Regions from separate parts of the Micromonospora purpureochromogenes genome, predicted to be linked through region 3. Evidence: riboswitches for the same ligand, from Rfam matches in the RefSeq annotation. Region 3 holds a riboswitch; each other region holds the start of a gene.

Region 1 (9,515 bases), 1.2 Mb from region 3:
GAAGTGCTTGACGCTGGCCGCGACGCCGGCGCTCTGCAGGCCCTTCACCGCGCCGGCGACCTGGGCGGACGCCCGCTTCGGGTCGGCGCCGAAGGAGCGGGAGCCGATCACCGTGCTGCGGGTGGCCAGCACGTCGGCGACCGGGGCGAAGTCCAGGTTGATCCCCATCGCGGCCAGTTCGGCGCCGGCAGCCCGCCAGGCGGCCTCGGTCAGCGCCGGGTCGTCGGCCGCCCCGGCGGCCAGCGCGCTGGGCAGCGTGGTCACCCCGTCGGTGATCCGGGTCACCACGCCGTACTCCTGGTCGGTGCCGATCAGGAAGGGTGCCGCCCCGGCGGGCAGCTTCGCCGCGGCGGCGCGCAGCCCGGTGGTGAGGTCGCGCACCTGGGCCGGGTTGTCGACGTTGGTGGTGGCCTGGTTGCCGGAGGTCGGGTCGTCGGCGCTGAAGCCGACCAGGATCACCCCGCCCAGGCGGTACTTCGCGACCATCTCGGCGGGGGTGTCGACCCCGGCGAGGGCGCGGTTGCCGGCGGCCGAGGCGGCGGTGACGTCGGTGGCGGAACTGCCGTACGCGTAGGGCATCAGCACCTGGCCGACCAGGTCCTCGTCGGCGAGCGTGCCGACCAGCGCGGCGGCCCGGGCGGCCGGGTCGGCCGCCGGGGTGGCGGTCGGGCCGGGCGTGGCGGAGGCCGACGGGCTCGGCGCCAGGCCCGGTTGTTCCGGCTCCGTCGCGCACCCGGAGACGAGCAGCGCGGTCAGGGCGGCGAGGGCGACGCCGGCACGTCGCGGAGAGGTCGGCACGCGGCCCATCAAACCCGCTGCCGACTCGTCGCGGCAACCGGAGCCGGGCGCCGGCCGGTGGGGTGTGCCGGTCCCCCACCGGGTGTCCGGGCGCGAAGCCCGGGCCTAGCCGACCCGGGTGAGCAGCGTCACCGGGGCACCGTCCCCGGCGTACCGGTAGGGCTCCAGCTCGGCGTCCCAGGCGGTGCCGAGCGCCTTGTCCAGGGCGTGCGCCAGCGCCTCCGGGGCGCGGGCGGTCGCCATGATGCTGCGCAGCCGGTCCTCGCCGAGCTGGATGTCGCCGGCCGCGCCGACGGTGGCGCGGAACAGACCACGGCCGGGGACGTACATGAAGCGCTCACCGTCGGCGCCCGGGCTGGGCTCCTCGGTGACCTCGAAACGGATCATGGGCCACTGCCGGAGGGCAGCAGCCAGTTCGGCGCCCGTCCCGGGGCGACCGGTCCACCCGCACTCGGCCCGGCGGGCGCCGGGATCGACGGGCTGGCCCGTCCACTGCAGGTTGACCGGCGCGGCGAGGACGCGCGCGATCGCCCACTCGACGTGCGAGCACACGGCGAGCGGGGTCGAGTGGACGTATACGACGCCACGCGTTGGCACGGTGACCTCCCGGAGACCGAGGTGCGTCTTCCCCTACGACCTCGACCACCCGAGTGGTTCCTGCAACACATGATGACTCTGTGACAGATGGTTCGCCAGGGAATCGGAAAATTCGCCGGGGGAAATACCCGGACCGGTGACCCGGTTGTGCTCTCCGGACAGGCACGGTGGCCGACCAGGCATCGTGTTCGTGTACAGTTCTCTGGGCGGTTCTGCGCCGTCGTACATCTTCGCGGGCCGAGGCTCATCGGGCGTCTCCCGCATACAGCCCCCGGACGTTTTTCCGTCCTCCCGTACGTCTTGCAAGGAGTACCTCCGTGGCGAGCAACACCTCTAAGACCGCGCGCGCGTCAGTCCGGGCCGGCCAGGCTGGCCAGGGTGGCGCCCTCAGCGTGCTGGGCGAGTTCAAGTACCTCATCCCGCTCAACGGCGGCAAGCACGCCTACGTGCGGAACCTGACCAACGGCAAGACCGCGCACCTGCGCACCGACTCGGACGCCTTCGTCGAGGAGATCCGGGTGCTGGCCGCCGCCGGCCACGCCGCCAAGATCCGCGCCGAGATCAACAACCTCGCCGCCACCCACCCGGGCGACGGCTGGGACAAGACCGAGAAGCGCCTCGTCGAGGCCGGCGTCTTCGAGGGCTGAGCCCTCCCCCCAAGCGCCACCTGGAACCGCCCGTCGGGTCACCCCGGCGGGCGGTTCCGTCTGTCCCGGGTACGCGTGGCCGGGGCCGGGACCGGTCAGCGGTCGAGCAGGGTGACCTCGCCGGTGGCCAGGTCGTAGACCGCGCCGACCACGTCCACCCGGCCCTCGGCGACCGGCCCGGTGAGCAGGTCGTCGGCGCGCAGGGCGGCGACCGTGCGCAGCACGTGCCGGCGGACCGCCATCGGGTGCGCCCGCGGGTCGTCCGCCCCCACCTCGGTCACCGCCGGGGCGATCTGGTCCACCAGGTACGCCAGCGAGCCGCCCGGCCGCTCCCCGGTGCGCAGGGTGTCCACCGCCGAGGCGACCGCCCCGCACCGCTCGTGGCCGAGCACCATCACCAGCGGCACCCCGAGCTGGCCCACCACGTACTCGATGGAGCCGCAGACCGCCCGGTCCAGCACGTGCGCGCCGGTGCGGATCACGCAGATCGACCCGAAGGTCTGGTCGAAGATCGCCTCCAGCGGCACCCGCGAGTCGATGCAGCCCAGCAGCACCGCGTACGGCTGCTGGTCGCCGGAGGCGACGGCCGCGGCGGCGGTGACGTCGTGGCCGTGCACCGGCTGCCCGCTGACGAAGCGGCGGTTGCCGGTCAGCAGCTCGGCCAGCGCGGCCCGGGGCGTCCGCGCCGCTCCCGCGCTCGAACCGGTCATGCCTCCAGCCTGGTCACGGATCCGGCCTGGCGGGGCGGGATGCGAATCTTCTCACCACCACGGTTGGCGTGGTGTCATGACGGGTAGCCGGTGTTACCGCCGGGTTAACCCGGTACGAGGGGACCGGACGGCCCGGGGAGGTCACGATGTCGGAGCAGCAGCAGGTACGGCTTCCCGACGACGTGCGCCTGCACGTGGAGGTGACCGGGCCGGCGGACGCCGAGGTCACCGTGATCATGCTGCACGGCTGGACGCTGGACGGGCGGGCCTGGCACCGGCAGCTCGCCGACCTGACGGCCCGCTTCGGCCGGCGGGTCCGGGTGGTGACCTACGACGCCCGCGGGCACGGCCGGTCCAGCTGCATGGCCCTGCGCACGGCGACCGTGGCCCAGCTCGGCGACGACCTCGCCGCGGTGCTCGACGCGGTGGCCCCGACGGGCAGGGTCGTGCTGGTCGGGCACTCGATGGGCGGGATGACCGTGATGGAGTACGCCCACCGCCACCCCGAGCACTTCGCCGCCCGTACCGCCGGGCTGGTCTTCGTCTCGACCACCGCCGAGGGGCACACGCACACGGTCTACGGGCTGTCGCCGCGCATCGCCCGGCTGATCCGGATCGCCGAGACCACCGGCGCCGGGGTGCTGGCCCGCTGCGGCTCCTGGCGCCCGCCACGGGCGCTGCTGCGCGCGCTGCGGCCCAGCATCCGCTGGATGCTCTTCGGCGACCGCTGCGACCCGTCCGACATCCGCCTGGTCACCTCGGCGGTGGCCCGCGCCTCGCTGCGCTCGATCGGCGGGTTCCGCGCCTCGATCGGCGCCCAGCACCGGTTGGAGACCCTGGCCGAGCTGGCCCACCTGCCGGCGGCGGCGCTGGTCGGCGACCGGGACCGGCTCACCCCGCCGCCCTGCGCGGAGTCGATCGCCGCCGCGCTGCCGGTGACCGAGCTGACCGTCTGCCCGGGCGCCGGGCACATGCTGATGATGGAGCGGCCGGACGAGGTGAACGCCGCGCTGGCCGGGGTGCTGGACCGGGTGCTGGCCGGCGCGCCGGAGGTCGGCCCGACCGAGACCGCCGCCACGGAGATCAGCCCGACCGAGCCGACGACGACGGGCGCGACGGAGCCGATCCCGGCCGGCTGAGCGGCCCGTGGAGGGTGGCGGACGTCGCGGGACGCGGTACGGCCCGGAAGGGGGGTGGCGGGCTGCCCGTACCCTCATTCCGCCTGGCGTGCGCCCGCGCCCGGCCGCCGCCGTCGCACAGGAGCCGTCACGTTGACCGACCAGACCACCCTGGAGCAGGAGATCGCCGCCGAGCAGCGGCATCTCGACCGGGTGTACACCCGCCTGGCCGAACTGCGCCGCTCGGCGGCGCAGGCCGAGAAGGAGGGCTACCGGCTGGCCCGGGTGGGCAACTTCGGCGCGCTGGTCGAGCGGGACGCGATGGTGTTCCACGCCGCCCAGCGGCGGTACGTGCTGGACGCCGAGCACGAGGGGCTGGTCTTCGGCCGGCTCGACCTGCGGACCGGCCAGGTGCTGCACGTCGGGCGGCTCGGCGTGCGGGGCGAGAACGCCGAGACGCTGGTGGTCGACTGGCGCGCCCCGGCCGCCGCGGCCTTCTACCAGGCGACCCCGGCCGAGCCCTTGGGCGTGGTGCGGCGGCGCACCATCCAGTCGTCGGCCGAGAAGGTCACCCGGATCGAGGACGACCTGCTCGACCCGGAGTCGGCGCCGGCCGAGCTGGCCGTGGTCGGTGACGGGGCCCTGCTGGCGACCCTGTCCCGGGCCACCGGCCGGGGGATGCGCGACATCGTGGCCACCATCCAGCGGGAGCAGGACGAGGCGATCCGCTCCCCCGGCTCCGGGGTCACCATCGTCTCCGGCGGCCCGGGCACCGGCAAGACGGCGGTCGCCCTGCACCGGGCGGCGTACCTGCTCTATTCCGACCGCAGCCGGTACGCCGGCGGCGGCATCCTGGTGGTCGGCCCGTCCTCGGTCTTCGTCGAGTACATCGCCTCGGTGCTGCCCTCGCTCGGCGAGGAGACCGGCACCCTGCACTCGCTGGGCTCGCTCTTCCCGGGCATGTCGGCGACCCGGACGGACCCGCCGGAGGTGGCGGCGGTGAAGGGCTCGCTGCGGATGCGGAAGGTCCTGGAGCGGGCGGTACGCGACGCGGTGCCGGACGGGCCGGGCGAGCTGCGCCTGCTCTACCGGGGTGAGCTGCTCCGGCTGGAGCGCCGCGAGCTGGACGGCGTCCGGGACCGGGCGCTGTCCCGGGGCGCGCGCCGCAACGAGGTTCGGCGGGTCGCCTTCGACGCGGTGCTCGCGGCGCTGTACGCCCAGGCCCGCCGGCTGGCCGTCACCCGGCTGCCGGAGCAGCGCGCCTTCGAGGACGAGATCATCGACCGGCCGGAGTTCCGCGAGTTCCTCAAGGCGTGGTGGCCCCGGCTGCACCCGCGGCACGTGCTGGGCTGGCTGGCCCGGCCGGAGCGGCTGCGCCGGTACGTCGGCGGCATCCTGTCCCGGGCGGAGACCACGCTGCTGGTGGAGGCGTACCGGACGCTGGACGCGCAGGGGCTGACGGTGGCCGACATCGCCCTGCTCGACGAGCTGGACGCGCTGCTGGGCAAGCCGGTGCGGCCGGCCCGGGCCAAGCGCGACCCGTACCAGCTGGCCGGCGGCGTGCGCGAGCTGAGCACGTTCGCCGACCGGCAGCGGGCCGCCCGGGCGGCGGCCCGGGAACGGCCGGAGGACTACCGCGACTACGCGCACGTGGTGGTGGACGAGTCGCAGGACGTCTCGCCGATGCAGTGGCGGATGGTCGGCCGGCGCGGCCGGCTCGCCTCCTGGACGGTGGTGGGCGACCCGGCGCAGACCGCCTGGACCGGTGACCCGCAGGAGCTGGACCGGGCCCGGGACCAGGCGCTCGGCCGACGCCGGCGGAACCGCTTCGCGCTGACCACGAACTACCGCAACTCGGCGGAGATCTTCGCGGTGGCGGCGGCGGAGATCCGCCGGCTCTACCCCGAACTGGAGCTGCCGACGGCGGTCCGCTCCACCGGCGTGGAGCCGGTCACGCTGACCGTCGCCGCCGACGGGCTGCCGGCGGCGACCGTGCAGGCCGTGGACGCGCTGCTCACCGAGGTGGAGGGCACGGTCGGCGTGATCACGCCGGTGCCGCGCCGCGACGAGGTGGCCGGCTGGCTGGCCGGGCGCGGCGGCTCCCGGCTCCAGGTGGTGACCAGCCTCCAGGCCAAGGGCATGGAGTACGACGGCGTCGTGCTGATCGCCCCGAGCGAGATCCGGGCCGACCCCGGCTCCGGCGTGCGCACCCTCTACGTCGCCCTCTCCCGCGCCACCCAGCGCCTCACCACCATCGACCCCACCCCCTGACCCTCACCCCCGCCCCCGCGCGTCGCGCCCTCGAGCCCGCACTTTCAGAGAAAGAGGGGCCTTCGCGCGCGGAACAGCCACGCTTTCTCTGAAAGTGCGGCCCGTGAAGGGTGCGTGCGGAGTTAGTTGCATACATAGCGATGTGAGCATAGATTGGGTTCGGGCCGCCGGTGCGACGGAGGGTGTGGGCGTGGGCGCAGGTCATGACCACCACGGGTCGGTCGCGAACGCGGCGCACCGCCACCGGGGGCGGCTCTGGGCGGCCTTCGCGCTGCTCGCCGCGCTGATGGTGGTCGAGGCGGTCACCGCGTTCGGCACCGGCTCGCTCGCCCTGCTCTCCGACGCCGGGCACATGTTCACCGACGTGCTCGGCATCGGCATGGCGCTGGCCGCCATCACCGCCACCCGGCACGGCGACCGGGACCCGCAGCGCACCTTCGGGCTCTACCGGCTGGAGGTGCTGGCCGCGCTCGCCAACGCCGTCCTGCTCAGCGGGGTGGCGATCTACGTGCTGATCGAGGCGGTCCGCCGGTTCGGCGACCCGCCGGCGGTGCGGACCGGGCCGATGCTGGCGGTGGCGGTGCTCGGCCTGCTGGCCAACCTGGTCGCGTTCGCGCTGCTGCGCGCGGGGGCGCGGGAGAGCATCAACCTGCGCGGCGCGTACCTGGAGGTGCTCGGCGACCTGCTCGGCTCGCTGGGCGTGATCGGGGCCGCGCTGCTCATCGCCGGCACCGGCTGGTGGTGGGCCGACCCGGCGGTGGCGGTCGCGATCGGCCTGTTCATCCTCCCCCGCACCTGGCGGCTCGGCCGGGCGGCGGTGCGCATCCTGGTCCAGGCCGCCCCGGAGCACCTCCAGGTGACCGCCGTGCACGACCGGCTGACCGCCGTCCCCGGCGTCGCCGAGGTGCACGACCTGCACGTCTGGACGCTCACCTCCGGCATGGAGGTCGCCTCCGCCCACCTCACCATGGTCCCCGGCGCCGAGGTCGGCACGGTGCTCGCCGCCGCCCGCACCGCCCTGCACGAGGACTTCCACATCGAGCACGCCACCCTCCAGATCGAGCCGGGGGCCGCCCCCGGCGCCTGCGGGCAGGTCGAGTGGTAACGAAACCGGACACCTATTGTCCCGTTGTGTCACCTACACCATGGTTCACTCCAGTACCCTCAGTCACGAAACGGGCGGGTGTCACATCCGTACCGGTAGGCTCGGTTCCGGCCTCCGCCAGGCGGCACCCTCCGGTGCCGGCGGTGGCCGCCGCCTAATCGCCTGCCAGGGCGAGCCGGGGAACCATGTTCGTGGGGTGCATCCGCGTCAGCGGTAGGGATCTTCCGTCCCGAACCCGTCAGCTAACCCGGTCGGCGGCTGACGGAAGGACATGTGCATGCACGTACGACGTACCACCGCACGGCTGGCGGCCGCGGTCGTCGCGACGCTCGCCCTCGGGGTGTCGTCCGCGCCGGTCCCGGCGACCGCCACTCCCCCCGCCACCCGGCTCGCCGCCGCTCCCGGCGACGACGACGAGGGCGGCACCCCGGCGCTGCGCGCCCAGCTCGACGCGGCCAGCAAGGGCTGGATCGACGCCAAGGCCGCGCTGGAACGCTCCACCAAGCGGCAGCAGGAGCTCGGCAACCAGCTCAAGACCATCGAGTCGGAGCTGACCGTCCGGCAGGGCAAGGTCGGCGAGATCGCCGGCGTGGCGTACCGGACCGGGCGGCTCGGGCCGGTGTCGGCGCTGCTGAACAGCTCCAGCCCCGAAGGCTTCCTGGACCGGGCGGCGGCGCTGGAGACGGTCGCCTCCAACGAGGACCGGGAGCTGCGCAACCTGATGCAGACCCGCGACGAGGCCACCCGCACCCGGGCCGCGCTCGACCAGGAGATCGTCGAGCAGCGCAAGCAGATCGCGGTGATGGCCAAGCGCAAGCAGCAGGCCGAGCGGGCGCTGGCGGTGGCCGCCGCCGACAAGCCCGCCACCGGCGACAGCGGCTCCACCCGGGGCACCTCCACCGCCACCGCCAGGTCGGCGCCGCGCAACCCCGACGGCTCCTGGCCCGCGGAGTCGTGCAGCGTCAACGACCCCACCCCGGCCAACGGCTGCATCACCCCGCGCATGCTCAACGCGCTCCAGCAGGCCCAGGCGGCCGGCTTCACCCGGTACGTCTCCTGCTACCGGCCCAGCGGGTCGGGTGAGCACCCCAAGGGCCGGGCCTGCGACTTCGCCGCGCAGCAGAGCGGCTTCGGCGGCGACGCGACCGGCGGCGACAAGACGTACGGCAACAACCTGGCCGCGTACTTCATCCGCAACTCCGACCGGCTCGCCGTGCTCTACGTGATCTGGTACCGGCAGATCTGGCTGCCCAGCAGCGGGTGGAAGTCGTACAGCGGGGCCGGCGGGGACCCGTCCAGCGACCACACCAACCACGTGCACCTGTCGGTCTACTGACCGACCCGTGGCGGGGCCCGTCCGAGGCGGACGGGCCCCGCCGTACGCGCGTCGACGTACCCGGGATGTCGTCGACCGGCCCACGACGCAGCGCGCCGGCCGGGCGAGCATCGAGGCATGACCCGACTCTCCCCCGACGGCCGCAAGACCCTGCTCACCCTGCACCTGGTGACCGCGCTGGGCTGGCTCGGCGCGGACCTCGTGCTGCTCACCCTCGGCATCGCCGGGCTGCGCGGCGCCGACCCGGGGGTGGTCTACCCGGCGGCGGCGCTGGTGGCGACCTGGCTCTTCGCGCCGCTGAGCGTGCTGGTCTGGGTGGTCGGCGTGACCAGCGCGCTGCTGACCCCCTGGGGGCTGCTGCGCTGGCGCTGGGTGGTGGTCAAGCTGGTGCTCACCACGGTGATGATCGGCCTGGTGCTGTTCGCGCTGACGCCGAACCTGCGCGCCGCCGCCGGACCCGACGCCACCGCACACCAGCGCATCGACGTGGTGGTCGCGCCGGCGGTCTCCACCGGCCTGCTGGTCACCATGACCGTGATCTCCACCTGGAAGCCGTGGGGCCGCAACCGCCGGGCCGTCCCACCGCCCCGCCGGACGGCGGCGACGCCGGCCGGCCGCCGCTGAGTGGACGGGGCGTCAGTTCGGGACCGGGCCGCCGTCGGCCTTCCGGTCCAGCACCGCGCCGAGCCGGCTGGCCAGGCCCAGGTGCGCGGCGCGGGCCTGACGGAACGCGTACCCGAACAGCGGTGCCGGCGCGGAGAGGGTGATCTCCACGTCGATCCGCAGCACGTCGCCCTCCTCCTGCAGCCGGGTGTGGTTGCGCACCGTCGTGCCGGGCTGCTGCCGGGCCACCGTGACGATCTCGTCGTCGGAGATCACCAGGACGTCGGCCTGGTAGGTGACCGGGAACCGCAGCGGCCCCAGCTCCAGCCG
Region 2 (9,515 bases), 2.5 Mb from region 3:
CCCGCAGCAGCGATGAGCTGTACGAGCTCAGCGTGCTGGTGGCCTGGGCCCGGGCGGCCCGCGTCGTACGGGCGGTGAAGGGACGGCTGGTGCCGGTCAAGAGCGCGGCGAAGGTGCTGGCGGACCCGCTCGCGCTGGCCCGGCGGGCCTTCACCGCACTGTTCGAGCTCGGCGAGGCGGTCTGCGGGAGCGGGTGGGTTGAGTCGGTGCTGCGGTGGCGGTTCGACGATGCGGTGTTCGCCGTGACCATGGCCCTGTACATCGCGCCGGAGCCTGTGGCGATCGACGAGTTGCGGCAGCTCGCTTACCAGGCGGCATGCGACGGACTGGGGCTCGACCCCGGAAGCGAGGAGCAGGAGCGGGGCTGGCGCCAGCTCGCCGACAATGACACCGATCGACTGCTCGACCAGCTGGCCATGCTCGGGGCGATCGACAAGGATGCGGCTGCCGCCGTACTGACGCCCTTGGGTGTCGGTCTGCTCGCCGGGCACCTGCGGGAGCTGGGCGTGACCGTGCCGACCCTCGACCAGATGCTGGAGGAGACAGCGGAGGTGGTGGTCGCCACCGCCACCGGGAGCCCGCCGGAAACCGCCGCCGCCCTCATGCACGCCTGGTGCGCACACCACCCCGACACCGCCTCGGGCGAGTTGCGGGCCCTGGCCGAGCGCACCGACGACCCCGAACACCGCAGCCTCGCCCTGGCATATGCCTGAACTGGCCAGCGCGCTAACGCCCTGGCCGTGCCGCTCTGTCGACCGCTGTGCCGCGTCAGGCTCCGCCCGTAGCGGGGCGGGGTCAGACGCCGTCGCTGACCGCGCTGTTCGACGGGTTCCAGCCCGTCGCGGAACGCTGCGAAACGCTCTTCGCCTCGTCGGGTTCCACCTTGGCTGGCCGCAGCGGACCTCCCCCTGCTCAGGGTCACTCTCGACCGGTCGCTGCTCTTCGACGGTGCCCGGTGGCTCCAGCTGCTGGTGCGCTGCCGGACGGAGCGGATCGAGCCGCCGGTGGCCGGGCGGATCGACCGGATCGTGCGCTCCGCGCTGCACCGGGTCGAGCAAGCGCTGACCGTCCGGGTCGTGGACCGGTTGCCCGTCGATGTCGACAGCCGGCTGCGGGCTCTGGTCGCGGCAGAGGTGCCGGGCGACGACGCCGGGTCCGTGTATCGCGGACGTATCCAAAATCGCATACGCCACCGCAACGGCCCTCCGTTTCTAATGGCGGCATGAACCACAGCGCATCCCTGTCAGCACCGCCTCGCCGCACGCGCAGGACCGTGCTTGTCAGCCTGGCGATCCTGGGCGTGGCGAGCGTCGCGTTCGCCGTGCGGCGGCCGCTCATGATGTCCGCTCCGAGGTGCATGGCCGGGAGGTGGCACGGCTGCTTCGATACGTTCAACGGGGTGCTGCTCATGGTGCTGGTTGCGCTGCCGTTGGCCGCTCTGGTGGTGTGGGCTTTGGCGCGCCGTCGGCGTGCCGCCGGCGTCACATGGGCGTGGCGGATGTCGCTGGCCGAGGTGGGCATGGTCCACGGGACGGTGCCGTTCGTTTGGATGACCATGATGCCGGGCCTTGGGGCCGGCATCGTCCCCGGTCGGGTGAGTCTGGTCCCGCTGCGGGACCTGGTCACGATGGGGCCGGTCGGGATCGTCGGCAACCTGCTGATCTTCGCGGCGCTGGGGTTCTTCGCTCCGATGCGGTTCGCGGCGCTGGCGTCCGTGCCGCGGATCCTGGCGCTCGGGGCAGGCTGCTCGGTCCTGGTCGAAACCGCACAGTACGTCCTGCGGCTGGACCGGGTGTCCTCCGTGGATGACGTACTGGTCAACGCCGCCGGCGCCGTGCTGGCCGCGCTGGCGTCGCGCCACTGGTGGCGCACGATGGCGGAGGTGCCGTCGGACCAGCCTCTCCCCGCGCCGGCATCGGCAGGCTGAGGAGCGTGTCCGGTATGCGCACGTCGGCGGTAGTTTTTGCTGACAATAGGCTTCCGGCATGCGCGTACTGATCGTGGAGGACGAGCCCTACCTGGCCGAAGCCGTTCGTGACGGTCTGCGGCTGGAGGCGATTGCCGCCGACATCGCCGGCGACGGCGACTCCGCCTTGGAACTGCTCAGCGTCAACTCCTACGACCTCGCGGTCCTCGACCGCGACATCCCCGGCCCCTCCGGCGACGAGGTCGCCCGGCGCATCGTCGCCTCCGGTAGCGGCATCCCGATCCTCATGCTCACCGCTGCCGACCGGATCGACGACAAGGCTTCGGGCTTTGAGCTCGGCGCCGACGACTACCTCACCAAACCGTTCGAGCTGCGGGAGCTCGTCCTGCGGCTGAGGGCGCTCGACCGCAGACGCGCGTACGCCCGGCCGCCGGTCCGCGAGATCGCGGGCCTGCGGCTCGACCCCTTCCGCCGGGAGGTCTTCCGCGACGAACGCTACATCGCGCTCACCCGCAAGCAGTTCGCCGTGCTGGAGGTCCTCGTCGCCGCCGAGGGCGGGGTCGTCAGCGCCGAGGAGCTGCTGGAACGGGCCTGGGACGAGAACGCCAACCCCCTCACCAACGCCGTGCGCATCACCGTCTCCGCACTGCGCAAACGGCTCGGCGAGCCATGGATCATCGCCACCGTGCCCGGCGTCGGCTACCGGATCGACAACGGCGCGGACACCACCGACCCCGACGCCGCCCGACCCGGCAGTACGCATGCATAGAAGCCGAGGGCTCAGCGCCCGATTGAAACTCACCCTCAGCTATGCCGGGTTCCTCGCCGTCGCCGTCGCTCTCCTGCTGGCCGTGGTGTGGGTGTTCCTGCTGCGCTACGTACCCGACACCTCCCAGGGCCTTCTCGGGATCTCGCCCAACCGCTACCTCCTTATACACACCTTCGCCCCCGCCGCGGCCGTGGCGATGGTCTTCCTGCTCGTGTTCGGGCTCGTCGGGGGATGGATCCTCGCCGGCCGGATGCTCGCACCACTCACACGGATCACGGATGCGGCACGGATGGCCGGGAGGGGGTCGCTGTCCCACCGGATTCGCATGAAGGGCCGCCAGGACGAATTCCGTGAACTCTCCGACGCGTTCGACTCGATGCTCGAACAACTCGAGTCCCACGTCGCCGAGCAGCAGAGGTTCGCCGCGAACGCCTCCCACGAACTGCGCACCCCGCTGGCGATCTCGCGGACACTGCTCGACGTCGCCCGCAAGGATCCCACGCGAGTCCGGGGCGAACTCATCGAACGCCTGCACGCCGTCAATCAGCGGGCGATCGACCTCACCGAGGCCCTCCTGCTGCTCAGCCGCGGCGACCGCGGAAACTTCACCCGCGAGAGCGTCGACCTCTCCCTCATCGCCGAAGAAGCCGCCGAAACGCTGCTTTCCCTTGCCGAACAGCGCCGGATCACGCTGGACGTCACCGGCGAAGCGGCCCAGACCAGCGGCTCCGCCGAACTCCTGTCGCGGATGGTGACGAACCTCGTCCAGAACGCCATCGTCCACAACCTCCCCGCCGGCGGCACCGTGACGGTCCACACCGAGGCGCACGGCGACACGAGCGTGCTGCGGGTCGAGAACACGGGTCGTCGGCTCCCACCGGAACTGGTACCGACCCTCACCGAACCCTTCCAGCGCGGAACAGAACGCGTACGCACCGACGAACACGCCGGCGTCGGCCTCGGCCTGGCCATCGTGCACAGCATCGTCCGCGCCCACGACGGGGCCCTCGACCTCGTCCCCAGCCCCGTCGGCGGTCTCCTCGTCACGGTCCGGCTTCCCGGCACGCCGTAGGCATCGTCCCCGAGCGGGGGCCCCGTTCGGTCTGGCGCCGTTCTTGGCGATCAGGTCGGGCGCCGGCATCGACCTCCAGAGTGACGCCCCGGAGCCGGAGCACCGCCGGCGGGCTCGTGCCCGCCAACGCCGCGGTCGCCGTGGTCGTCAATCATGTCGCTTTCTTGCGATGGGTTGTGGAGCGGCGTGGATCGTCGGGCGGGTCAGCCGGGGCGGCGAGCACCGCTGTACGGCATATTCGCCAGCTGGGCCATTCGGACCACGTCCCCGGTGTGCGGGGCGTGGACGATCAGCCCGTTGCCGACGTAGATACCCATGTGATGGTGATCGGAGTAGAAGAAGACGAGGTCACCCGTGCGAAGGTTTGCTCTGCTCACCGCCACACCTGAGGTCCATTGAGAACCTGTGTAATGGTCCAGCTGCACGCCGGCAGAAGCCCACGCGTACTGGGTCAGGCCGGAGCAGTCGAACGAGTCGGGACCGTTGGCCGCCCACACGTACGGCTCCCCGATCTGATTGCACGCGGTTTTCGCCGCGACGCCGCCGCTGCCCGTGCTGGGGACGGCGGGACACTTCCCACCGATGAACAGCGAACTGGTCGACGTGATGGGTGAGGTGCTGCTCGTGGTAGCGGCTGTCTGCGCGGTGGCTGCGGCTCTGGCCGCTGCGGCGTCCGCGGCCGCCTTGGCCGCTGCGGCCTTCTCCGTGGCGGCGATCTGGCTGTGTAGCGCATCCAGCCGCTTGATCTCGGCGTCGATGGCCTTCTTGCGAGCCGCCAACTGGGCCTGCTGGCGCTGCTGTATCGCGATCAGCGCGTCGACCTTCTCCTTGTCGGCGTCGTAGCTCGCCTGCTGCGCCGACAGCCCGGTGATCTGTCGCTGCTCCGAATCTGCCACCTGATTCACGAGCGCGAGCTGATCCCCCAACGCTGTCGGCGACGAGCGGCGGGACAGCAGGGCGTTGAATGTGGAAAGCGACCTTTCCCGCTTGTAGTACCCCGCCACAATCTCCTGGACCTGGGTCCTGCTGACCTCCACCGACTTGGCGAGCGGCTCGATCCTCCGGCTCAGTTCGGCCGATCTCCGCTGGTTCGCGGCCAGTTCCGACCGGACCTTGTTGTACTGCTCGATGACGGGTTCGAGCTTTTGCCACGCCGCTTCGATCTGCTGCTGTACATCGGCGGCCGACGGTGCGGCGTGTGCGGGGGCCGCTGGCCCGACGGCCACCATGGCCGCCGCCGCGACGGCGAGGATTCTGGTGAACAGACGCGATCCGGCGGGGCGGGTGCGCACGGGTGGCAACGGTTCGGCTCCTTCCACTCGAGGCCGACGCACGTCACGGTGCACCGACCTCGACCGCCTACCGGGTTAGCTGACGGGTTCGGGCGTGGAAGGCGCCCTACCGCTGATGCGGATTCACCCCGAAACCTGCGGTGGTTCCCCGGCTCGCCTGGCGACGCCAGTGACGTCCAGCGACTCGGCGGTGGCCGTCCCGGGGTGCTCCAGGTGGAGACCGACATCCGGAACGGACGCTGACCAACATTAGTGAGGACGGCCCAAAGAAATCAACGAGCCGGCGACGCCAATTCACTGCGCTGTCAGGCGGGCACATTGGGTGCCGGAATTATGCGGACCTAAGGCTCTGCTAATCGAATTCTTAATCTTCCCTAATCTTTACCCTCAACCTGAGCGCTGTTTTTCTACAACAACCCTCAGGTGACGCTTAACCGATTTCCCGACGTCGTGGCGGCTCCATCGTCCCGTAAGTGAGCCACCCGCCGCCGGGGCTGGCCGAAACCACTTCCCGTGGGGGTCGGACGCGTTGAGGGTCTCGACGAACTGGTCGTAGTCGCCTCGCGCTTCGGCGTAGCGGAGGAACTTCACGCGCTCGACCAAGGTCGGCGGAACAGTTGCCGGTAGTGTGCGGGGCGCTGGAAGGAGGGGCCGATGCTGGGGCTGGAGGTGCCACCCGCCGTCGAAGCGGAGCGCGTCATCACCGCCGTGCTGGCAGACCTGCGCTCCGGCACCCACCGCGGCGTGGTGGTCGACTCGCCACCCGGCGCCGGCAAGTCGACCCTCGTCGTCCGCGCCGCCGTCGAGCTCGCCGCCGCCGGCGAGCCGCTGATCATCATCGCCCAGACCAACGAGCAGGTCGACGACCTCATCGACCGCCTCGCCCGCAAGGCCCCCGAGCTGCGCATCGGCCGCCTCTCCGCCGCCGACTACCGGCCGTCCGACCGGGTGAAGGCGCACGAGACGGTCAAGGTCGCCGCGAAGGTCGCCGACCTCGGCGGCCCGGCCGTCATCATCGGTACGGCTGCCAAGTGGGCCACCGTCACCGGGGGTTCCTGGCCGTGGGCGATCGTCGACGAGGCGTACCAGATGCGCTCGGACGCCCTGCTGCGCGTGGCCGGCCGGTTCGAGCGGGCGCTGTTCGTGGGCGACCCGGGCCAGCTCGACCCGTTCTCCACCGTCGAGACCGCGCGCTGGACCGGCCTGACCTGGGATCCGATGCAGTCGGCGGTGGCGGTGCTGTTGCGGCACAACCCCGAGCTGCCCGTCCACCGTCTGCCCGTGTCGTGGCGGCTGCCGGCGTCGGCGGCGCCGGTGGTCGCGGCGGCGTTCTACCCGTTCACCGGCTTCCGCGCGGGCACCGGCCCCGACGACCGGGCGTTGTCGTTCACCGAGCCCGGACCGGGGGACGCGCTCGACGCGGCGGTCGAGTTGGCCGCCACCACCGGGTGGGCGCTGCACGAACTGCCGGCCCGGCACACCCTGCGCACCGACGCGGAGGCGGCCTCGGCGTGCGCCGCGCTGGCGCTGCGGGTGTTGCGGCGGGGAGCTGTCGCCGTCTCCGAGCACGCGCCGGCCGGCGCGCCGGTCACCGCCGACCGGATCGCCGTCGGGGCCGCGCACCGCGACCAGGTCGCGGCCATCCGTGCCCACCTCGGCGAGGCCGGGGCGGGCGTCACCGTCGACACCGCCAACCGGCTCCAGGGCCGCGAGTACGACGTGACGATCGTGCTGCACCCGCTCTCCGGGCGGCGGGACGCCAAGGCCTTCCACCTGGAGTCGGGGCGACTCTGCGTGCTGGCGTCCCGCCATCGGCACGCCTGCGTCGTGGTGGCGCGGGCGGGCATCGGCGAGCTGCTGGACGCCCACCCCTCGACCGAGTCGGTGCACCTCGACGTTCCAGTCAAGTTCCCGGACGGCTGGGCCGCGAACCAGACGATGCTGGCGCACCTGGGAGCGTCGTAGTCCGCCAGGGGCGGCGATCCTCACGGCGGAGGCCGCCGACCAAATCGCCCGGCGGAGGACAAGGGAACGGAACTGGGCCACAGTCGGTGGATGACCAGCCCTGAAGGCAGGCGGCGGGGCTGCCGGACGGCGCCTTCCTCGCTACCGTCCGGGGATGACCGAGATCGCGTACGGCGACCTGCTCGCCGGCTTCACGCCTGCCCTGCCGTACACGATGGACACGGCGGAGGGCGCCCCCCGCGCGGCCGGTGTCCACGTGGTGCTCGCGGGCGACACCGTCCTCTACGTCGGCCGCACCGGGAACCTGCGGGACCGGCTGCGCCAGCACCTGACTGGCAACCGGGGTTCGTCGGTGCTGCACGACCAGATCGGCCAGGAACTCGACCGGACCGGGCCGGTGGCGACGGCCAGCGACATCGCCCACTGGCTGAACCGGTGCGTCGTCCGCTGGAAGGAGACCGAGAACCCGGAGGCGGAGAAGGAGGCCCTGGTGCTCGCCCTCACGCCGCGCTTCAACCGGCAGGTGCCCCGGCCCCGCCCGGCTACCGGCCAGAACGGCTGACTCCTGCGCGGCGGCGATGCTGAATCGTTTACGTCATCAGCTCTGTAGCGACCGCGACCAGCCACCACCGCCGGCGGCGCGGGCGCTATCAGACGAAGCCCTCCTCGACCAGGATCACCTCTTTCGCGGTGATCTCGTGCCGCTGACCGGAACCGCCGACCACCCGCATCCAGCTCTCGGTCGTCAGCTTCGCCCGATCGTCCTCGACGGTGAGGGTGAAGGTGAAGCCGCCGTACATGCCGGGGACGGAGAAGTGCGCTCCGTCGCGGGGCCTCTCCAGCAGCACCTCCAGCTCCGGCAGGCGCAGCCGGTGCTCGTCGACCAGGTTGCCGACGCGAGCGCGGATCAGCCCGTGGAAGTGCTCCTGGACCGCGCGCAGCTCGTGGTCCGGTACGTCGATGAGGCGGGGCGGGGTCAGGACCTCCCGCAGATGCTCATGGCTCAGGCGGACGGCGATGTCCAATGGGCGTTCCCCGTCGGCGGTGCGCAGCGCCCGCCAGGCGCCCAGCTCGACCAGGCGTCGCACCACCTCGACGGGCGCGCCGGCGTTGGCGGCCTGGTGCAGCGGGGCGTACCACGAGGTGCCATCGAGGCGGGCGGCGTTCATCCAGTCGGCGTTGCGGGGCTCGGCGAGCACCGCGAAGACGGCGTCCCAGTCGTACGCGCGGGCGCGGTCGGCCAGCTCGTGCCGGGCCTTCACCGCCCACGCTGACAGCGACTCGCTGCGGGTGATTCCGTCCCACCGATGCGTCATGAAGATCATTGTGTCGTGATGGCTCGTGACCCCGGACCGTCGGTAGGGGTTGCTTCAATGGGCGCGCATGGCGAACGGGGGGGACGGATGACCGAGGTGCGCATCGCGCGGTGGGACGAGGACGATCTGGACCTGCTGCGTCGCCTCAACACGCCGGAGGTCCGGCACCACACCGGCGGCCCGGAGACCGACGAGCAGGTGCTCGCCCGGCACGAGCGGTACCTGCAGGGGCCCGGTCCCCGCAGCGGCTGCATGTTCACCGTGGCGCTCCCCGACGGCGTGAAGGTCGGCAGCGTCGGCTACTGGGAACGCGTCTGGCACGACGAGCCGGTCTACGAGATGGGCTGGGCGATTCTCCCCGAGCACCAGGGGCGGGGCCTGGCCACCGCCGCCGTACGCGCCGTGGTGGCCGAGGCCCGCGCCCACGGCCGGCACCGGTGGGCGCACGCCTACCCGTCGGTGGACCATCCGGCCTCGAACGCGGTCTGCCGCAAGGCCGGGTTCACCCTGCTCGGCGAGACCGAGTTCGAGTATCCGCCCGGGCACCTGATGCGCTCCAACGACTGGCGGCTCGACCTGAAGGCCTGACGAGGTCGGTCAGCGCGCGGCGTCCAGTCGTTCCCGTTGCGCGGCGGTCAGCTCCAGCTCCACCGCTTCGAGGCTCTCGTCGAGCTGGGCCACCGAGGAGGCGCCGACCAGCGGGATCGACGGGGTCTCGCCGCCCATCAGCCAGGCCAGCACCACCTGGTTGACCGTCGCGCCCGTCTCGGCGGCCACCTCCCGCAGCGCGGCCAGCCGGCCCGGCGCGCTCGGCAGGTCGTACTCCGGGCCCAGCGGCTTGTCCGGCCGGCTGTAGCCGCCCTTCACCAGCGGCGAGTACGCGACCAGCGTCAGCGCCGGCTCCGCCCGCAGGTAGCTGGCCAGGTCACCGCCGACCGAGCCCGGGTCGCCGTCCGGGTCCAGCTCGCTGGGCAGGTCGGTGCGCCGCTGGAGGTAGGTGTGGTGGTACTGGAGCACCTCGTACCCGGGCAGGCCGGCGGCGGCGGCCACCGCGCGGGCCCGCTCCACCCGCCACGCCCGGTGGTTGCTCGCCCCCAGCAGCCCGACGGCGCCCTCGGCGACCAGCTCGCCGAAGGCCGCCACCGTCTCCTCCAGGGGCACCGTGCGGTCCTCG
Region 3 (9,515 bases):
CACCGCCGTCGGCGCGTCGGCCAACGTCGTCGTGCTCGGCCTCGCAGAGCGCGCCGGGCAGCGGATCACCTTCTGGCAGTTCACCCGCTACGGCCTGGTGGTCACCCTGGTCACCGTCGGGTTCGCGGTGCCCTACCTCTGGCTGCGCTACTTCGCGTTCGCCTGATCTCCGGTCGGGTCGGCGGGCCGGTCCGCGGCCGGTCCGTCGCCCGCCACCGGCCCACGGTGCGGCACCGCGGCGGCGGAGTCGTCGCGCCGGCCGAAAGCCGTCACCGATCGCCGCACCCGGCGCAGCGTACCGTGCCAGGCCGGGACCTCCCGGGCCTCGTCGAAGGCCCGGGCGATCACTACGTCGGTCGAGGAGTGCGCGAGAATGGAGATGACAATCGTCAGCGCGACCAGGTGGAACACCTCGTCCCCGGCGGCGATGCCGGACTCCAGCACCAACAGCCCGTAGACGACCGAGGCGAACCCCTTCGGCCCGAACCACATCGCGGCAGCCTGCTCCCGCAGGCTCAGCCCGGAGCGCAGGAACGAGATCCACAGCGCGATCGGGCGGGCCACCACGATCGCCAGGACGGCGAACACCCAGCCGGTCCAGGAGATCTCCCCGAGGAACTCGACCGAGATCAGCGCCCCGAAGACCAGCAGTGCGGCCAACTTGAGCAGCTCGGCGACGTTCTCCCCGAAGTGCTCGAACGCCGCGCGCTCCCGCGGCCCGAACGTGGCGACGGTGATCCCGGCGGCGAACGCGGCCAGGAACAGATTGCCGTGGGTGGCCTTGCCCAACGCCAGCACCAGCAGACCGATGGCCACCCCGTTCAGCGGGGCGTACGCGGTCGAGGCGGCGAACCAGCGGGTCCGCTCCAGCGCGATCGCCACCAGCGGCACCAGCACGCCGATCAGCAGTCCGATCGCCAGCTCGGTGCCCAGGTCCGCCAAATGCAGGTCGTCCGAGCCGGCGGCCACGGCGAGCAGGACCACCACGAACGGCAGCGCCAGGCCGTCGTTGACCCCGGACTCGACGTTGAGCAGGTGCCGCAGCCGGGCCGGGACCTTGTCGTTGCCGACCAGCGCGGCGGCGAAGACCGGGTCGGTCGGGGCGAGGATCGCCCCGACCAGCAGCGCCTCCGGCCAGTCCAACCCGGCCACGAAGTGCGCCAGCACGGCGGTGACCAGCAGCGTCAGCGGCAGGCCCCAGCCGAGCGCGCGACCCGGCAGCCGCCACGCGGCGCGCAGGTCGGCCCAGCCGACCCGCATGCCGTCGGTGAACAGCACCGCGAACAGCGCAAGCTCCGCCAACTGCGCGACGATCGGCGAGTCGGCCCGCAGGTGCAGCACGCCGGTGGTGTCCTCGCCGAGGACGAACCCGGCGAGGAGGAACAGCGCCGCCGTGGAGAGGATGGTGCGGTGGGCCAGCGCCGACACGAGCACGGCGGCCAGCAGGACAGCGGCGAAGGAGAGCAGCAGCACGGGTCGACCTCCGGGAGGGCGCGGTTCGGTACGGTGCCGACCAGACTTCCCGGCGCTCCACGGATCCCGGTGATCATAACCGCCTGCCACCAGCGGATGGAGCGGGCGGCCACGCCGGTGACCGCCCGCAGCGGGTTCCGGCGGCTCAGCGCCGAGGGGCGTCGCTCTGCGACTCGAAGACGTCCGGGATGCCGTCCCGATCACGGTCGACGGTCTCCAGCTCGTGCACCCGCCGGTACAGGCGGGTCCGGGCGCGGAGGATGAACGTCGCGAGCAGCGCCGCGAGCAGGGATCCGGCGAGCACGGCGACCTTCACATGACCGTCCCGTTCGCTGCCGAGGCCGAAGGCCAGCTCGCCGATGAGCAGGGACACGGTGAAGCCGATCCCGCCGAGCAGCGCCAGGCCGAGCACGTCGAGCCAGTTGAGGCCCTCGTCGAGGTCGGCCCGGGTGAACCGGGAGACCAGCCAGGTGGCGGCCATGATGCCGACCGGCTTGCCGACCACCAGGCCGAGGACGATGCCCAGCGCCACCCGGTCGGTCAGGGCGGTGGCCAGGCCGGCGACACCACCGATGGTGACGCCGGCGGAGAGGAACGCGAAGACCGGCACCGCCACCCCGGCGGAGATCGGCCGGAACCGGTGCTCGAAATGCTCGGCCAGCCCAGGCCCCGCATCCGGTCCACCGGCGGCCTCGCTACGGATCACCGGAACCGTGAAGGCCAAGAGGACTCCCGCCACCGTGGCGTGTACGCCGGACTCGTGCATCAGCGTCCAGGTCACCGCGGCGAGGGGCAGCAGCAGCCACCAGGACCGGACGCGGCGCTGCACCAGCAGCCCGAACACCGCGAGCGGCACCAGGGCGCCCAGCAGCGGCCCGACCGACAGGTCGGCGGTGTAGAAGACCGCGATGATGACGATCGCCAGCAGGTCGTCGACGACAGCCAGGGTGAGCAGAAAGGTGCGCAGCGCGGAGGGCAAGAGCCGGCCCACCACCGCGAGCACCGCCAGCGCGAAGGCGATGTCGGTCGCGGTCGGGATGGCCCAGCCCTTCGCCGCGCCCTCGCCTGCGCCGGCGGCGATGAGGTAGTAGATGGCGGCGGGCACGATCACCCCACCGACGGCCGCCGCGACCGGCACCGCGGCGCGACGCGGATCACGCAGGTCGCCGGCGACGAACTCCCGCTTGAGTTCCAGCCCGGCGACGAAGAAGAAGATCGCCAGCAGGCCGTCGGCGGCCCAGGTGGCCAGGCTGAGATCGAGGTGCAGGGACGCCGGACCGACTCGGAAGTCCCGTACCGATTGGTAGCTGTCCGCCCAGGGCGAGTTCGACCAGACGAGTGCCAGCAACGCCCCGATGAGCAGGAGTGCCCCGCCCACGGTCTCCTTGCGGAGAATGGCGGAGATGCGGCTGGTCTCGCCCCACGAGCGTCGGGCGAACAGGCTGGCACGGCGCCGGGTGGCGTCGGTCACGGAAACTCCTCGTCGGCAGGGGTCGCGTCATCCATCGCCGACCAGACTTCCCGGCACACCAGGACCAACCCTATCCCCGCGCCCCGGCCGCGGCCCCGACGACCGGCGACGCGGACGCGCCGGCGGGCCGGTCCACGTGCGCCCGGTACCCCGTCGCCGGCGGCTCGAATCCGCGCCGACCATGCCGTGGACGCGGCGACGCCCGGCCGGTCGTCCGGCCGGGCGTCGTCACGGTGCCCGCTGGGTCAGAGGCTGAGCTTCTGACCGGGGAAGATCAGCCCCGGGTCGGCGCCGACCACGCGCTTGTTGCGCTCGTACAGCGCCTGCCAGCCACCGGCCAGGTCCCGGGCGTCGGCGATCTGCGACAGGGTGTCGCCCGGCCGCACCACGTACACGTCGCCGGTCGCGGCCGGCGCGCTGCGCCGCTGGCTGCGGGTGCTGTGCTGCTCCCGCGAGGACCGCTCGGTGGAGGTGGCCTTCGACGAGCCGGAGCGCCGCTGCGACTTCTGCGACTTCTCCGAGGTGGTGGAGTAGCTCTTGGTGGAGCCGCCCTTCCGGCCGCAGGTCGGCCAGGCTCCGATGCCCTGACCGTCGAGCACCTTCTCGGCGATCGCGATCTGCTCGCCGCGGCTGGCCAGGTCGGCGCGGGAGGCGTACTTCTTGCCGCCGTAGCCGGACCACGTGCTCTGCGAGAACTGCAGGCCGCCGTAGTAGCCGTTGCCGGTGTTGATGTGCCAGTTGCCGCCGGACTCGCACTGGGCGATGGCGTCCCAGTTGACGCTGGCGGCGCTCGCCGGCGACGCCGGCGCCAGGACGGCGGCGACCCCGGTGACCGCACCGACGGCGAGCGTGCCGACGGCGATGCGGCGCGAGCTGACCCGTCGGGGACGGGCCGTGTGTTCAGTTGCCATGTGGATTCCTCCACGCCGACGAGGTGAGCTGTCGGGTTCGGGCCGAGGAGCCCGGCCGCCGATGGGCGGCTTCACCCCGAGGTGACGTGCACCGAGGAACGTGTGGGTCCCCCGCTCCATGCCCGCTGACAAGGTCCCACCGGCCGGCGGCATGGATTAGGCGTTACCGGCCGTGGTGTCCGCGATCGCGAACACGAACGACGTTAGGAACTGTTTGGGCCGGTTGCCCACTTCTTGTGAAGTTCTTCACCCGGGTGAGCGACGGCTTCGGCCTTCGAGTTGCGGGTCGGGTGGCGGTGGTCTAAAAGGGCCGGTCGGGAACCCGTCACGACTGGGCCGAAAGCCTCGCCCCGAGCGGCGGATCAGGTGCCGCCGCCTCCCCGTCTTCGCTGGTCAGGCGGCCTCGATCGGCGGCCCGCGCCGCCGGACGGTCAGCGTTGCCGCTGATTGGCGACGCATATCTGGGCAGCCCGGCCGCCGACTTGGACGGTAGGGAGCAGAGCGCGGCTGCGACGCCGACGCGTCGGGCCCGCCGACCGCCGGATGCGGGTCGCCGGCGCCCTGGCCGTCACGGTCCGCCCCGGGCCGGGGCGGCCGGCCATCCGCGAGGGGAAGGACCTTCATGGACACCGTCAGCATCGACACCGACTACCTCGTCGCCACTCTGGACGAGGACGACGACCCGGAGAGCCTGGCCGGCGACGAGGTCGACTTCGACCTGGCCGCCGCGCTGGAAGAGGAGGAGTGAGATGGGCGTGCACCTGGCGCCCGCGCTGCGGGTGCTGCGCGAGGAGATAGACACCCGCTGGCCGCAGCGGGACCGCAAGTCCGAAGGCTGGTTGGGCGACGCCAGTCACCAGACGCGCCGCTCGGACCACAATCCGGACAACGACGATCAATCGGTCAACGCGGTGGACGTGGACGTCGACGGGATCGACCCGCTGCTGGTCGTCCGGCAGGCCGTCAGCCATCCGTCCACCCAGTACGTCATCTACGACCGGAAGATCTGGAGCCGTACCCGCAGCTTCCGGCCGGCCCGGTACACGGGGCCGAATCCGCACGACAAGCACCTGCACGTCAGCGTCAGCCACCAGCGGAGCCTGGAGGACAGCCGCCACCCGTGGGGCATCGCCACCGCCACGACGGCGCGGCTGGGCGACCGGGTGCTGCGCGCCGGCTGCCGGGGCGGCGACGTCCGGGAGTTGCAGGCCGTCGCCAACCGCCTCGGGGCCCGGCTGACGGCCGACGGGGTGTTCGGGCAGGCCGTGACCGCCTGGGTACGGTCGTTCCAGACCACCCGGAAGCTCACCGCCGACGGGGTGGTCGGCCCGCGTACCGTGGCCGCCCTGCGCGCGGCCGTCAAGCCGGCCCCGTCGGTGCCCAGCGGCCGGCCGGCGACGCCGGTGTCCGGGGGCAGACCGGGCTCGCGGACGCTGCGGCGCGGCAGCACGGGCGGCGACGTGGCCTTCGTCCAGCGGTTCGTCGGCGCGAAGCGGTGCGGCCCGGCGAGCGGCGCCTTCGACGCGAAGACCGAGGCCGGGGTGCGCTGGTACCAGGGCATGCGGGGGCTGACCGTGGACGGGGTGGTCGGCGCGGCCACCTGGGCGGCGATGGGCGTGCGGGTCGGTTCCTGAGCGGGCGGCCCCGGCCCGGTGCTCCCCCACCGGGCCGGGGCCGTCGTCGCGTCAGAGGGTGCGGGCCAGCCGGTCGGCGAGGACCCGGGCGAACCGGGCCGGGTCGGCCAGGTCGCCGCCCTCGGCGAGCAGCGCCATGCCGTACAGCAGCTCGGCGGTCTCGGTGAGGGCGCCGGAGTCGCCGCCGCGCTCGTGCGCCGCGCGCAGGCCGGTGACCAGCGGGTGGGTCGGGTTGAGTTCGAGGATGCGCTTGACCGTCGGCACCTCCTGCCCCATCGCGCGGTACATCTTCTCCAGCGTGGGCGTGATGTCGTGCGCGTCGCCGACGATGCAGGCCGGCGAGGTGGTCAGGCGGGAGGAGAGGCGCACCTCCTTGACGCTGTCGGCCAGCGCGCCGCCGAGGAAGGCGAGCAGGGCCGCGTACTCCTTGATCTGCCGCTCCCGTTCCGTCCCGGCCTCCTCGCGCTCCTGCTCGGTGTCCAGGTCCACCTGGCCCTTGGCGATCGAGCGCAGCGGCCGGCCGTCGAACTGCGCGACCCGCTCCACCCACACCTCGTCGACCGGGTCGGTGAGCAGCAGCACCTCGTAGCCCTTGGCGCGGAAGGCCTCCATGTGCGGCGAGTTCTCCAGCATGGCCCGGGTCTCGCCGGTGGCGTAGTAGATCTCCTCCTGGCCGTCCTTCATCCGCTCGACGTACTCGCGCAGGGTGGTGGGCTCGGTGGCGTCGTGGGTGGAGGCCACCGAGACGATGTCGAGGATCGCCTGCTGGTTGTCCGGGTCCTCCAGCAGCCCCTCCTTGACCACCCGGCCGAACTCGGACCAGAAGGTCCGGTACCGGTCGGCGTGCTCGGTGCGCATCTCCTTGACGGTGGCGAGCACCTTGCGGACCAGCCGGCGGCGCACGATCTGGATCTGCCGGTCCTGCTGGAGGATCTCCCGGGAGATGTTCAGCGACAGGTCGTGCGCGTCCACCACGCCCTTGACGAAGCGCAGGTAGTTGGGCATGAGCGCGGCGCAGTCGTCCATCACGAACACCCGCTTGACGTACAGCTGCACCCCGCGCCGGCCGTCGGCCATGAACAGGTCGAACGGGGCGTGCGTGGGGATGAAGAGCAGCGCCTCGTACTCGAAGACGCCCTCACCCCGCATGTGGATGGTCTCCAGCGGGTCGGCCCAGTCGTGGCTGACGTGCCGGTAGAAGTCGCGGTACTCCTCCTCGGCGACCTCGTCGCGCGGCCGGGCCCAGAGCGCCTTCATCGAGTTGATGGTGACCGGCTCGGCGTCGGGCGTGACGAGCCGGATCGGCCAGGCGATGAAGTCGGAGTACCGCTTGACGATCTCGCGGATCTTGCCGTGGTCGGTGTAGTCGGCGAGGTTGTCCTCGCTGTCGGCCGGCTTCAGCTGCACGGTGACCGAGGTGCCCTGCGGGGCGTCGTCGACCGTCTCCACGACGTAGGTGCCCTCGCCGGTGGACTCCCAGCGGGTGCCCTCGGCCTGGCCGGCCCGGCGGGTCAGCAGGGTGACGGTGTCGGCCACCATGAACGTCGAGTAGAAACCGACGCCGAACTGGCCGATCAGGTCCTGCGCGGCCGCCTCCCGGGACTCCCTCAGCTTGCGCAGCAGCTCCGCCGTGCCGGAGCGGGCGATGGTGCCGATCAGGGAGACGACGTCCTCGCGCGACATGCCGATGCCGTTGTCGCGCACGGTGAGGGTGCGGGCCGCCGGGTCGGTCTCGATCTCGATGTGCAGGTCGGAGGTGTCGACGTCGAGGTCGGCGTCGACCAGCGACTCCAGCCGCAGCTTGTCCAGCGCGTCGGACGCGTTGGAGACCAGCTCCCGCAGGAAGACATCCTTGTGCGAGTAGATCGAGTGCACCATCAACTGCAGCAGTTGACGCGTCTCGGCCTGGAACTCCAACGTCTCGGTCCGGCTGCTCACACCAACCTCCTCATCGGCTCGTTTCGGTCCCCGGGACAGGATCCGCGGGAGAAGGATACGAGCCGCCGTGGTCGCCCGGTCACCGCCGGTCGTCAGCCGGGCGGCGGGCCAGCAGGCACGCCTGCGGAGTGGATTCCCTCCGCCCGTCCCACTCCTGCGGCTCCCGGCACAGCCGGGCCTGCACGTCCAGCCCGGCGGCGTGCAGCAGCCGCGCCACCTGCTCGGGCCGGCGGCGGTGGAAGGTGAGCGAGACCGGGCGTCCCCACGCGTCCGTGCGGTGCACCGGCTCGTCGCCGACCTGGAAGGCCAGCAGCAGGTGCCCGCCGGGGGCGAGGACCCGGTGGAACTCGGCGAAGGCGTCCGGCAGCCGGTCGTCGGGCAGGTGGATGACCGAGTACCAGGCGACCAGGCCGGCGAGCGCGCCGTCGGCCAGGTCGAGCTCCAGCATGGACCCCTCGGTGAAGCGCAGGTCGGGGTGGTCCCGGCGGGCCTGTGCGAGCATGCCCGGCGACAGGTCCAGGCCGGCGGCGTCCAGACCGAGGTCGTGCAGGTGCCGGGTGATCCGGCCGGGTCCGCAGCCGACCTCCAGGACCGGCCCGCCCCCGTCGGCCAGCACCAGCTCGGCGAAGGCCGCCAGCATGGCCCGGTCGAGCGGCCGGGCGGCCAGCTCGTTGCGGATGAACTCGGTGTAGTCGGCGACCATGGTGTCGTACGAGGTGCGGGTGGCGGTGAGGAAGTCCGGTTCGGTCACGACCGCCGACCCTACCGGCGGGCGGGTGGAGGCAGGGTACGGCTGGATTGCCCGCCCGTACCCGCCCGCGCCGCGCCGACCCGGGCGGTGCCGGCGGGTATTCTGCACCGGTCCGCAGCCCACCCGCAGGAGGTCGTCGTGTCCAGGGACACGGAGCGCAAGCTCATCGCCTCCAACAAGAAGGCCCGGCACGACTACACCGTCCTGAAGACGTACGAGGCGGGGATCGTGCTGGCCGGCACCGAGGTGAAGTCGCTGCGGGAGGGGCGGGTGTCCCTGGTCGACGCCTTCGCCCAGGAACGCGACGGCGAGATCATGCTCTACGGCCTGCACATCGCCGAGTACGGCTACGGCACCTGGACCAACCACCAGCCCCGCCGGACCCGGAAGCTGCTGCTGCACCGGGTGGAGATCGCCCGGATCCTGGAGAAGCTCCGCGACGGGGGCGTGACGCTGGTGCCGCTGTCGATGTACTTCAGCAACGGCTGGGCCAAGGTCGAGCTGGGCCTGGCCCGCGGCCGCAAGTCGTACGACAAGCGGCAGGCGCTCGCCGAACGCGACGCCAACCGGGAGATCGCCCGCGAGCTGGGCCGCCGCCTCAAGGGCCGCCGCCCCGCCTGAGCCACCCGCAGGTTCCACCCCGGCGACGTTCCACAAGACTTCTTGTACATCGCATCTTGTACGTCTAGCCTGTCGGAATGTCCGAGGACGAGTCGATCCTGCACCTGACCGACCCGCGCGCCATGCGCGCGTTGGCCCACCCCACCCGCCTGCGGCTCCTCGGCGAGCTGCGGGTACGCGGCCCGCAGAGCGTCGGCATGCTCAGCGAGCTCGTCGACGAGGCCGTCGGGTCGGTCAGCTACCACCTCGGCAGGCTCGCCGAGCACGGCTTCATCCGGGAGGCCCCCGAGCACGCCCGCAACCGCCGGGAGCGGTGGTGGCGGGCGGCGCACGACCGCACCAACTGGGAACCGGTCGAGGTGCTGCACGACCCGGAGCGCAAGCTCGCCTCGGACCTGCTGCGCCGGGCGTCCTTCCAGCGCTACGTGGAGCGGTTCCAGGCCTACCTCGACAGCGAGGCCACCCTCGACCCGGCCTGGGTCCGGGGCACCACCAGCAGCGACCAGATCATGCACCTGACCCCGGACGAGCTGCTGGAGTTGCGCGCCGAGCTGGCGGAACTGGGCGCCCGCTGGCGCGCCCGCAGCGACCCCGACCGGCCCGGCGCCCGCACCGTCACGCTGATCTGGCAGGCCTACCGGGGGCCGCAGTGACCGCCGAGCCCCGCCGCTGGGGCCCGCTGCTCGGCCTGCTCGTCGGCCACACGGTCTCGCTCA

The links. A riboswitch is a leader RNA that binds a small molecule or an ion and turns the genes downstream of it on or off. The one in region 3 is predicted to bind cyclic di-AMP.
Region 1: another riboswitch for cyclic di-AMP. It lies ahead of GA0074696_RS10425 (coiled-coil domain-containing protein); the one in region 3 lies ahead of GA0074696_RS16025 (LysM peptidoglycan-binding domain-containing protein).
Region 2: another riboswitch for cyclic di-AMP. It lies ahead of GA0074696_RS27315 (C40 family peptidase); the one in region 3 lies ahead of GA0074696_RS16025 (LysM peptidoglycan-binding domain-containing protein).

The regions. Positions count from the first base shown of each region.
Region 1 is NZ_LT607410.1:2,223,305-2,232,819, reverse strand. It holds gene GA0074696_RS10460 (glycoside hydrolase family 3 protein) at 1-807, opposite strand, end outside; gene GA0074696_RS10455 (DUF3145 domain-containing protein) at 904-1,395, opposite strand; gene GA0074696_RS10450 (hypothetical protein) at 1,713-2,042, shown strand; gene GA0074696_RS10445 (carbonic anhydrase) at 2,138-2,752, opposite strand; gene GA0074696_RS10440 (alpha/beta fold hydrolase) at 2,899-3,891, shown strand; gene GA0074696_RS10435 (HelD family protein) at 4,024-6,141, shown strand; gene GA0074696_RS10430 (cation diffusion facilitator family transporter) at 6,332-7,246, shown strand; cyclic di-AMP (ydaO/yuaA leader) riboswitch at 7,388-7,519, shown strand; gene GA0074696_RS10425 (coiled-coil domain-containing protein) at 7,524-8,582, shown strand; gene GA0074696_RS10420 (hypothetical protein) at 8,700-9,206, shown strand; gene GA0074696_RS10415 (SRPBCC family protein) at 9,219-9,515, opposite strand, start outside.
Region 2 is NZ_LT607410.1:5,977,711-5,987,225, reverse strand. It holds gene GA0074696_RS27340 (hypothetical protein) at 1-713, shown strand, start outside; gene GA0074696_RS27335 (hypothetical protein) at 1,005-1,226, shown strand; gene GA0074696_RS27330 (VanZ family protein) at 1,223-1,927, shown strand; gene GA0074696_RS27325 (response regulator transcription factor) at 1,986-2,696, shown strand; gene GA0074696_RS27320 (sensor histidine kinase) at 2,719-3,768, shown strand; gene GA0074696_RS27315 (C40 family peptidase) at 3,972-5,060, opposite strand; cyclic di-AMP (ydaO/yuaA leader) riboswitch at 5,110-5,260, opposite strand; gene GA0074696_RS27305 (AAA family ATPase) at 5,715-7,025, shown strand; gene GA0074696_RS27300 (GIY-YIG nuclease family protein) at 7,180-7,587, shown strand; gene GA0074696_RS27295 (ankyrin repeat domain-containing protein) at 7,676-8,341, opposite strand; gene GA0074696_RS27290 (GNAT family N-acetyltransferase) at 8,429-8,929, shown strand; gene GA0074696_RS27285 (aldo/keto reductase) at 8,939-9,515, opposite strand, start outside.
Region 3 is NZ_LT607410.1:3,453,398-3,462,912, reverse strand. It holds gene GA0074696_RS16040 (ArsB/NhaD family transporter) at 1-166, shown strand, start outside; gene GA0074696_RS16035 (cation:proton antiporter) at 148-1,473, opposite strand; gene nhaA (Na+/H+ antiporter NhaA) at 1,619-2,944, opposite strand; gene GA0074696_RS16025 (LysM peptidoglycan-binding domain-containing protein) at 3,190-3,855, opposite strand; cyclic di-AMP (ydaO/yuaA leader) riboswitch at 3,854-4,028, opposite strand; gene GA0074696_RS32270 (hypothetical protein) at 4,478-4,603, shown strand; gene GA0074696_RS16020 (peptidoglycan-binding domain-containing protein) at 4,605-5,489, shown strand; gene htpG (molecular chaperone HtpG) at 5,541-7,427, opposite strand; gene GA0074696_RS16010 (class I SAM-dependent DNA methyltransferase) at 7,507-8,178, opposite strand; gene smpB (SsrA-binding protein SmpB) at 8,317-8,799, shown strand; gene GA0074696_RS16000 (ArsR/SmtB family transcription factor) at 8,877-9,452, shown strand; gene GA0074696_RS15995 (MFS transporter) at 9,449-9,515, shown strand, end outside.